DNA from 3 places in the Solibacillus sp. FSL W7-1464 genome. Region 3 is predicted to be linked to each of the others. Evidence: riboswitches for the same ligand, from Rfam matches in the RefSeq annotation. Region 3 holds a riboswitch; each other region holds the start of a gene.
What was found. Region 3 has a riboswitch for thiamine pyrophosphate ahead of tenA (thiaminase II). Riboswitches for the same ligand answer to the same signal wherever they lie in the genome.
Positions count from the first base shown of each region.

Region 1: linked by a shared signal. The riboswitch ahead of thiW (energy coupling factor transporter S component ThiW) and the one ahead of tenA (thiaminase II) in region 3 are both predicted to bind thiamine pyrophosphate.
Region 2: linked by a shared signal. The riboswitch ahead of thiT (energy-coupled thiamine transporter ThiT) and the one ahead of tenA (thiaminase II) in region 3 are both predicted to bind thiamine pyrophosphate.

Region 1 is NZ_JBBORC010000001.1:3,056,498-3,059,761, forward strand. Features, by position in the region: gene MKZ25_RS15190 (3'-5' exonuclease) at 1-187, shown strand, start outside; gene MKZ25_RS15195 (nucleotidyltransferase) at 461-1,255, shown strand; gene MKZ25_RS15200 (cupin domain-containing protein) at 1,316-1,888, shown strand; TPP riboswitch at 1,996-2,084, shown strand; gene thiW (energy coupling factor transporter S component ThiW) at 2,173-2,679, shown strand; gene MKZ25_RS15210 (VOC family protein) at 3,139-3,264, opposite strand, start outside.
Region 2 is NZ_JBBORC010000001.1:3,355,107-3,358,370, forward strand. Features, by position in the region: gene MKZ25_RS16805 (polyphosphate kinase 2 family protein) at 1-76, opposite strand, end outside; gene map (type I methionyl aminopeptidase) at 249-1,001, opposite strand; gene thiT (energy-coupled thiamine transporter ThiT) at 1,190-1,756, opposite strand; TPP riboswitch at 1,887-1,995, opposite strand; gene MKZ25_RS16820 (DUF4870 domain-containing protein) at 2,112-2,441, shown strand; gene MKZ25_RS16825 (hypothetical protein) at 2,509-2,637, shown strand; gene MKZ25_RS16830 (SMC family ATPase) at 2,741-3,264, opposite strand, start outside.
Region 3 is NZ_JBBORC010000001.1:2,634,030-2,637,293, reverse strand. Features, by position in the region: gene MKZ25_RS13045 (acetyl-CoA carboxylase biotin carboxyl carrier protein subunit) at 1-45, shown strand, start outside; gene MKZ25_RS13040 (NAD(P)H-dependent flavin oxidoreductase) at 62-1,042, shown strand; TPP riboswitch at 1,225-1,323, shown strand; TPP riboswitch at 1,390-1,488, shown strand; gene tenA (thiaminase II) at 1,564-2,256, shown strand; gene thiM (hydroxyethylthiazole kinase) at 2,234-2,977, shown strand; gene thiD (bifunctional hydroxymethylpyrimidine kinase/phosphomethylpyrimidine kinase) at 2,974-3,264, shown strand, end outside.

The sequences.
Region 1 (3,264 bases), 420 kb from region 3:
ACCAACGAATCCGGCTGCGTGTACGGTACTGCTTGCACGCAAATATTTGGACAGCCCGAAGAATAACTTGAATGTCATTGCCGAAACGTATAACATTCCGCTGCTTAACCATCATACAGCCGATGCGGATGCGATTTGTGCCAATGAAATACTGCAGCTTATTTTGAAAAAAGCGACTGCACAGTAAGAATGTGTGTGGTCGCTTTTTGTGCTTTTATTAGAATAGTTGAAATGGTTATTAGAAAATGTTCGCAGGGTATTAGAACATCGGAGTGCTTTATTTGAAGATGGCGGCTGTTTATTAGAACAACTCACTGATTTATTAGAAGTTCGCACTTTTATTAGAACATTTTTTTGTTTATTAGAACAATGCAGGACATTATTAGAAGTTCTCAGAATGCATTGTGTTGAAACTATTTCCAGCCTGTCGTCGTAGAATATATAAATTGGAGGTGGATGGATGAGGAACTTCTCTTTATATATGATGTTTACCGGGATATTGATCATCGCCATTAGCGGAAACTGGATTATCTTAAATTATGATAATGTCACGGTTTATCCGAAAACTTCTTATGTTATTTTTACAATCGGGTTAGTATTTGTAGCAGGCGCATTTGTCATGAGCCGTTTCACTACGTACCGTGAAACTGCGAGTACAAATGATAAACGAGACGCATTAAACAGATGGCTTATGGCGAATTATCCGGTTAATAAATGGTTGATTGGCCTCGCCGTTCTTCCTCTTGTCATTGCACCGTTTTATAGCTGGCTGCTGCTTTATACGTTATTTAAGTGGTATTTAATTGTTGGTAGTATGATAGCCGGAATAATTTTCGTGCTGCAAGGTGAACGGGTAGAAGATGATGCGGATTGGCAGTATAAAGGAAAAACAAAGAAAATGCTGGATCTGATCGATTACCGGAAACACCCGTTTAATATTTCGCTTATTCTTTTTATACTCGTCATTGGCAGCTTTATTTTCAGTAAGCAGTGGAATATTCCGCTCCATATGGATGTTGGCGGCAATCCGTACTACGTTGTTACTTTGCCAATCAGTGCATCTGTTATGTCCGCCCTCATGGTAATGAGTACGTTTATTTATATTATCCATCATGGGGATTTCTTCGGATTCCTTAAAGCTGGGCTAAGTTATGAACGAGTCATGGCTGCCCACTTTGGAGAAATTTTTATGTGTAGTCCTACATTGTGTCTTTTAATTTTCACTTGGATTATTTCCTTATCCTCTTATTGGTAGATAGGCACGAAACGGTAAATTTTTGCATACTTTAGCAACAATAAAAAAAGAGGTGAACGATTGAATTCGAATCATGATTATACAACGGCGCAACCGCAGTTTACATTCGATCTTAATAAAAATGCGTTGTTCGTTAAAGACCAGCATAATTTTATCAACCTGCTTGGCGTGAACCAGTTGAATACGCTGGATAATATATCGCTGCTTGATATTTATTTGAGCGCCAATAATGTCATTGAGCCGCACTACCATCAAAATGCGGCGGAACTTGTTTACTGCATTACAGGAAGGGCGATTGTTTCCATATTGAATCCGTTTACGAAACAGCTGATGCATTTCCCGATTAGTCCCGGTCAAGTGGCGAACGTTCCTCAAGGGTGGTGGCATTACGAAGTCGCTACGCAAAACAATACGCATCTGCTTGCCATTTTTAATGCTCCGACACCAGAAGTGATTCTAGGTTCTGATCTGCTTAAGCTGACACCGGCAAATATTATGGCCCATACTTATGGCATGAATGAAAATCTGTGGCAGCAGGCAGTTGCCCCTGTCAGACCGAATACTTTCATCGGTCCGCCAAACCCTTGGCAGCATGCCCAGCCCGGCAATTATGGCGGCGGGTATGGGCAGTGATTGATCTCGGTCGAAGGATCAAATTTCAAAAAGCGCTTGCATAATGATGCGGTCATGTTATGATTATTGTGAAATTAACCCAATATTGGAAGCAGATATTCTGCTCGTAAAACTACTAGGGGCGCCTAATGGCTGAGAAGTACCCTTTGCACCTGATCTAGGTAATACTAGCGTAGGAAAGTAGTATCGATCCCCTATTTTTATTTTTTGTTTAGGCTACGATACCACTTTCTTAATTGAAAGTGGTTTTTTTGTTGCAAAAATTATTGTAAAGGATGGTAAAAATGAATAAAACGAGAAAGCTTACTTACTCCGCGATTATCGCAGCGATCACAACGATTCTCAGCAGTATGGTATACATCCCATTAGGTTTTGCAAAAATTTTTCCGATTCAGCATTTTGCCAATGTCGTATCAGCGGTACTGCTCGGTCCATGGTATGCGGTATTCCAGGCATTTCTTACGTCCACATTGAGAAACTTAATGGGGACAGGCAGTCTATTTGCTTATCCGGGAAGTATGATCGGCGCACTGCTAGCCGCACTTTTGTTTGCGAAAACGAAGAAACTGGCGTTTGCAGCTGTTGGTGAAGTGATTGGAACAGGGTTGCTCGGTGCGGTTGCTACTTATCCGATTGCAATTTTATTTTTAGGTCAGGAAGCAGCGCTGTTCGGCTTTGTACCAGCATTTATGATGAGTTCGTTTGCGGGTGCGCTTTTAGGTTATGGTTTGCTGAAGGTGATGGTGAGAAACCGGGCGTTTGGCGGGATGCTTTATCAGAATGTGGGGTGAGTCGACGGGGTTGGGTTTTTATTTGAAGGTTTCGGGTGGATATTAGAACTTCGGGGCGGGATATTAGAACTTCTGCGTGCTTTATTAGAACAATCTATTGCTGGAAGATTTTCTTCACTGGTCTAGCGGTTTTATTAGAAGAGTTGGAGCAGATATTAGAACTTCGGGGCGGGATATTGGATCTTTCGTGGATTTTATTAGAACAACTTATTTATGGAGAACTATTTTCACCAGCTTATTGATTTTATTAGAAGACTTGAGCGTTTATTAGAACTTCCGGGCGGGATATTTGAAGATCTGCGGATGATATTAGAACAAATCACCTACTTATTAGAACAACCGACACTTATATTAGAAAATCCCACGTTTATTAGAAGATTTTAAACTATATTAGAACAACTCAGCCCTTTATTAGAAAATGAAGCGCCGGGTATTAATGCATGACACCCGGCACAATTTTCAAGCTAAATTAATCTGCCACGACACGCCGTAGCGGTCATTTAGCCAGCCGAACTTCTTACTGAAACCGTAATCCCCGATCGGCATTAGCGGATGTCCGCCTTCGAGCAGTTTTTCATATAGATA
Region 2 (3,264 bases), 720 kb from region 3:
GTAAAGCTTTCAATTGCTTCTTATAGATTTCCTTCTCCAGTTTTTGCGATAAATCCACATCTTTTAGCTTTTTCAAATAGTACTGCCTCCCCTACTCCATTTATTTATGTATATTTTACTTGAAAGTGTATGGAATTGGTAATTGTTGCAGTCATTTATTTGAATCATTTGATTATTTTATGTTGGCGTCACGTTTTGTTAGAACAAAAAAACGCGGGTGCACTTTTGTAGGCTCCCGCGTTTATAAATTAGTCTTCCAATGTTGTTAAAATGATCGGTTTATCTTTCGTTACGATAATCGAGTGTTCGATTTGGGCAACTAATGATTTGTCCGGTGTGATGAATGTCCAGCCGTCACCTGATTCTACGATATGCTCAGCCTTCGCCGAAATGAACGGTTCAACCGCCAACACCATACCTTCTTTCATGATTGTTGTATCCCAAGCATCGTAATAGTTCAATACATGGTTTGGCTCTTCGTGTAATGATTTGCCTAAGCCGTGTCCTGTTAAGTTCATAATTACCGTCAATCCGTGATCACGTGCTTCACGCTCTACCGCTTTACCGATCTGATTTAATTTCGAACCTGCTTTAACCTTTGTCATTGCACGGTCAAACGCCGATTTTGCTACAGTGCAAAGTTTTTCTTTATCTTCATAACCTTCACCAACGACAAAAGAAATACCTGTATCTGCAAAATATCCGTTTAAAGAGCCCGAAACATCAATGTTTACGATATCGCCCTCTTGAATAACCTTGTTCCCTGGAATACCATGTGCAACTTCATGATTTACTGAAATGCATGTATATCCCGGAAAGTCGTATTCGCCTTTAGGACCAGAAACCGCGCCTGCTTCCGCAAACATACGGCCTGCAATTTCATCTAATTCTTTCGTTGTCACGCCAGGTACTGTCGCAGCTTTCATCGCCTCGCGAATTTCAGCACAAATGCGTCCAATTTTTTTAAACGCCTGTATTTCTTCTTGTGTAGTAACAATCATGTGTAACTTCCTTCCTCTTAAACAATGTCTACCCTTAACTATAGCATACTTAAAATCGGTTGTAATTGTTCAAGGATTTAAAATTTTACCGGTTTATTACTATTTCGGTACAACTTTCTACCACGAAAAAAGAGAAAACTTGCAGCAGGAATAGTATCCGTTGCTGCAAGCCTTGAGTTTCGTATTCGTTATGTTGTTTTTACTTTTTGCAGTAAACGGGGTGCAGAAGTGAATAAAATAACTGCGATAATTGCCGTAAGTATTGTAGCAGGTACCATATAAGTACTGTTGTAAATAATTGAATAGGCCCATACATTATCATCGCCTGCATATTCTTTAAAGAACACGACACCTGCAAGCAAGTGCGATACAAATCTTAAAGCTCCGCCTATAAGTGCCCCAATGACGATATAAAGTGCCATTTTCACTTTATTGAGTGATTGTGTAGCCTGTAATAACGGCTTTCTTACAATTGCCGCTAATCCTACTACTGTAAAGGCAAGACCATAATCCAAAATTGCCTGTAGCCAGTGCACGATGTAAGCTCCGAACATCATTTGCATAACACCGATCAGCAAACCCGTTGCAAGTCCTGCCGTTAATCCCCAACGAATGGCCATTAACATAATCGGCACCATAACAAAGCTGATTGACCCGCCTTGTGCCCACATTTTAAACGATACTTGGTCCAATACCAGTCCGATGGCAGCAAATATCGCTATCTCCACCATCATCAATAATTTCTTTCTGTCCACAACAATTCCCCTTTCTTTTATCCGATGTAACAAAAGTGAAGAGGGATAGAATGGAACTTTTACTTCTTCCATGTATTCAGAAAAAGCAAAAAACGATAATCAGGACAAAAGCCTGACTATCGTTTGAACAGTCGGATTCTATCCACATCCCTACGCAAGTGCTAACTTACAGGTTCAAAGAGTCAGTGCAATCCCGTGCACAATCTCAGCCGACTTTCTCGGCACCCCTTGTGGTACATCTAAATTTTTATTGTTTGAACATGCTCATTGTAACGAATATTTTTACAACTTTCAACAGCTATTATTTTGAAACGTACTAGAATTACATATAATAGATAAGAAGGAGTGATAAATAATGGAATCGAAAGGTTTAAGTGCACTGAGCTATTTGAGCTTTTATTTTGCACCATTTATTTTACCGTTAATTATATTTATTGTTACGAAAGATGATGCCGTTAAAGGCCATTCTAAAAAAGCTTTCATTTCCCAACTCATTCCGATACTATTAGGGATTTTGTACATGATTTACTTTTTCACTTCTGTTCTTTCATGGGATAATACTATGACACTGAGCATTCAGGATTTTTTCATTAGTTCGCATTTTATCGGATTTATTCTTTTAGTTGTTATTACCTTCATCCTGGCGATTTGGAATCTAGTTCAAGCAATTAAAGTTTTACGGTAATGTTTATGAAGGCTCCCATTATGGGTATATTTTTTATACGAACTGTATTCGTTAAGGAGTGTATATTATGAAATTAAATAAACTCATTAAAACAGCAATTAAATATGGGCCAATCGTGTACCCCATCATTAAAAAAATGATGGATAAAAAATCTACACCCCAACCAGCAACTACACGACGAACTCCAAAACGTTAATGCAAAAAAACACATTTCCCATTTTTAACTGTGAACTGCACCTCCAATTGTTAGATGTGTCTAGCAATTGGGGTCGCTTCACTGGAGGGAAATGTGTTTTTTCTTATTTAAGAATAATCTCTGTTTTACTGTAGCCTTCTTTTAGCTTTTGGACTTGTAAAATAGCGGGCATTGCTGCTTTTAATTCGGCCACATGGGAGATGACACCGATTAAACGGCCTGTTTGCTGTAGATCGATCAATATATCGATTGCCCTTCTTAATGCCTCTTCATCCAATGTACCAAATCCTTCATCGATGAACATCGTATCGATATGCACACTTCCTTGAACACTTTGAATAACATCGGCCATTCCTAATGCCAATGAAAGTGAGGCATTGAATTTTTCACCGCCGGACAGTGTTTTTACATCCCGTGTTTGCCCTGTATGGCTGTCAAATACATCGATACTGAGTCCGCTTTGTGCATTTCCTTCTTTCCTTCCTGTAGATTTCAAGAAGTATTGGCCATTTGATAAGACACGCAAACGTTCATTTGCCGCATGTGTCACTTTTTCCAAATAGCCGATTTGTACAAAACGCTCAAATGAAATTTTCGCATCATTTTGACCGCGGATTAAATTGTAGA
Region 3 (3,264 bases):
GGCGACTTTGTGGAAGCTGAAGAAGTACTAGTTGTAATTGATTGAACAAGGGGGATTTTAGATGGGGAATGTTCCAGAAATTTTACAAAACTTACGGATTCCAGTAATTGGGGCACCGTTGTTTATTATCAGCAATCCAAAATTGGTCATTGCACAATGCAAGGCAGGAATTGTTGGGTCGATGCCTGCGCTAAACGCAAGACCGGCAAGCCAGTTGGATGAATGGTTAGCAGAAATTACAGAGGAGCTGGAAAGTTATAATGCCAAAAATCCGGATCGGCCGGCAGCGCCATTTGCGATTAACCAGATTGTTCATAAAACAAATGAGCGGCTGGAACAGGATATGGAGCTTTGTGTAAAATATAAAGTTCCAATTATTATTACTTCACTTGGGGCACGTGAAGAAGTTTTTGAGGCAGCACATAGCTATGGAGGCGTCGTTTTCCATGATGTCATCAACAATTATTTTGCAAAAAAAGCGATTCAAAAAGGTGCGGACGGTATCATTGCAGTAGCAGCCGGTGCAGGAGGCCATGCTGGTCAGCAGAGCCCATTTGCGCTTATACAGGAAATCCGCGAATGGTTTGACGGTCCGTTAGCTTTATCAGGATCAATCGCACGAGGCCATTCGGTATTGGCAGCACAGGCGATGGGAGCTGATTTCGGCTATATTGGCTCACCGTTTATCGCGACTGAAGAAGCCTTTGCTCACCAAGAATATAAACAGATGATTGTTGATAGTTCAGCAGAAGATATTGTTTACAGCAATTTATTTACAGGAATCCACGGGAATTATTTGAAAGGTTCTATCGTTAATGCGGGGATGGATCCGAATAATCTAAAAGAAAGTGATCCATCTGCAATGAACTTCAATGATAATACGGTAAAAGCCTGGAAAGATATTTGGGGAAGCGGGCAAGGGATTGGTGCAATTAAAGAGATTACTTCTACACAGCAATTTGTTGATAAACTGGCTGAAGAATATGCACAGGCTTATGACGAATTGACAGGCAAAAGATCGGCTGTAGCCCATTTACAATAGTTGTCAGTGAGTGTGAAATAAACACAAATGCTATTTTTCTCTGAGGGAAAATAGCATTTTTTTCTGAGCGCTAAAAATTCATTTATATGCCGGGAAGCTTTCCGCAGGTGTGAGAGTAATTTCATAATTTTTTGAATTCACTTGCCCGGTTTGAAGTAGTTTGTTACACTCAGGGTAATTAAATGCATTTGCGGGGGGACACAGCAGTGTTGAGAAGGTTAAAACCTGACCCTTAGAACCTGGCCGTTAATACGGACGTAGGGAGCAAAGTACACGCTATACATATGTACTTACTTTGGCTCCGCGTATCCTTTACGTGGAGTCTTTCTTTTGCAAATAGACAAGCATTTGATTTGCGGGGGGACACAGCAGTGTTGAGAAGGTTAAAACCTGACCCTTGGAACCTGGCCGTTAATACGGACGTAGGGAGCAATGAAAAGTGGTACGTACACTTTTTGGGGACGTCTCTCTATATTGAGGCGTCTTTTTTGTGCTTCCGCCAACAAAAAGGAGGAGTAACAATGGGATTTTGTGAAAAGGTAAGGAAAGAAACGGATTTTTATTGGGAGGCCAGCTTCTATCACCCATTTGTACAAGGTATTGCAGATGGGAGTTTACCGCTGGAGAATTTTAAGTTTTATATGCTGCAGGATGCGTATTATTTAAAACATTATACGAAAGTTCTGGCTCTGGCAGCTGCAAAAGCGACTTCGGATGACGATGTTCAATATTTTCTGCAAACAGCAAAATTTATTCATGACGCAGAGCTGGAGTTACACCGTACAACGTTTCAAGAATTAGGGGTGACAGCGGAGGAGTTGGAACAATTCGAACCGGCTCCAGCAGCCTATAACTATGTAAGCCATATGTACAATGCAGTACATAACGGAGATGTAGCAGAAGCATTTGCGGCAATTTTACCTTGCCCATGGCTGTATCAGGAAATTGGGCAAAGGTTAAAAGATGCCTGCCCGAATGTCCCCCTTTATGAACAGTGGATTGCACTATATGCGTCCGATGAGATGCTACAAAATATTGAATTACAAAAATCGATGCTGGATCGATATGCGAAAGAACAACCGGCAAAGCTAAAGGTATTACAGGAACATTTTAAGAAAAGCTGCTATTACGAATGGATGTTCTGGGAGATGCCTTGGACGAAGCAAAGCTGGAAACAAGGGGTGTATGTCAATGAGCCTGCAAGCAATTCATAAAAACCAGCCGTTAGTCCATTGTATTACAAACTATGTCGTCGCAAATTTTACAGCAAATGGATTGCTGGCGGTGGGTGCTTCACCAGTAATGGCGGATGCGATAGAAGAAGCGGGGGAAATGGCTGCACAGTCAAACGCATTACTTTTGAATATGGGTACTTTGAATGAACGGACAGTAGATTCGATGAAGCAAGCTGGACTGAGTGCAAATAAGCATCATACTCCGGTTGTTCTCGATCCGGTTGGGGCAGGGGCAACGAAGTATCGAGCTGAAACAGCACAACAATTGCTAGACCTTTTAAAGATTGATGTCATCCGCTGCAATATTGGAGAACTGGCGGCTCTTGCGGGAGCGGATTGGTCTTCCAAAGGTGTTGATAGCGGCATTGGGGATATAGATGTTGCAGCGACTGCCAAACTATTGGCTACCAACTATCAATCTATTGTGATCGTTACAGGTGAACAAGATGTTATTACGGATGGGGATAGAGTCGAATTTGTAACGGGTGGTCATGAAAAAGTGACAAAGATGACGGGGAGCGGCTGCTTGCTGAGTGCATTTTGTGCTGCAGTGCTTGCAAACAGTAAAGAACCGTTTGGTGACTTACTAACGCTGCTGAACGAATATAAACAGGCAAGTGCCAATTCTGTTGCAGCTATAGGAACTTTCCACACAAATTTCTTGAATGAACTAGAAAATTTAGCGGAGGGACGACGATGATTACATGTACAATTGCAGGCTCGGATAGCGGTGGCGGTGCAGGCATCCAAGCAGACTTGAAAACGTTTCAGGAACTACGTGTATTTGGCACATCGGTCATTACCGCACTGACTGCACAAAATACCGAAGGGGTGCATGGGATTTATCCGACAACGGCCGATTTCGTGCAAGCTCAGCTAAAAGCGGTACTTCAGGATTTTGAGATAAAGGCAATTAAAACAGGGATGCTGTTTAGTGCGGAAATTATCGAAGCTATTGTCGCGTTACTAAAAGACACAGAAATTCCG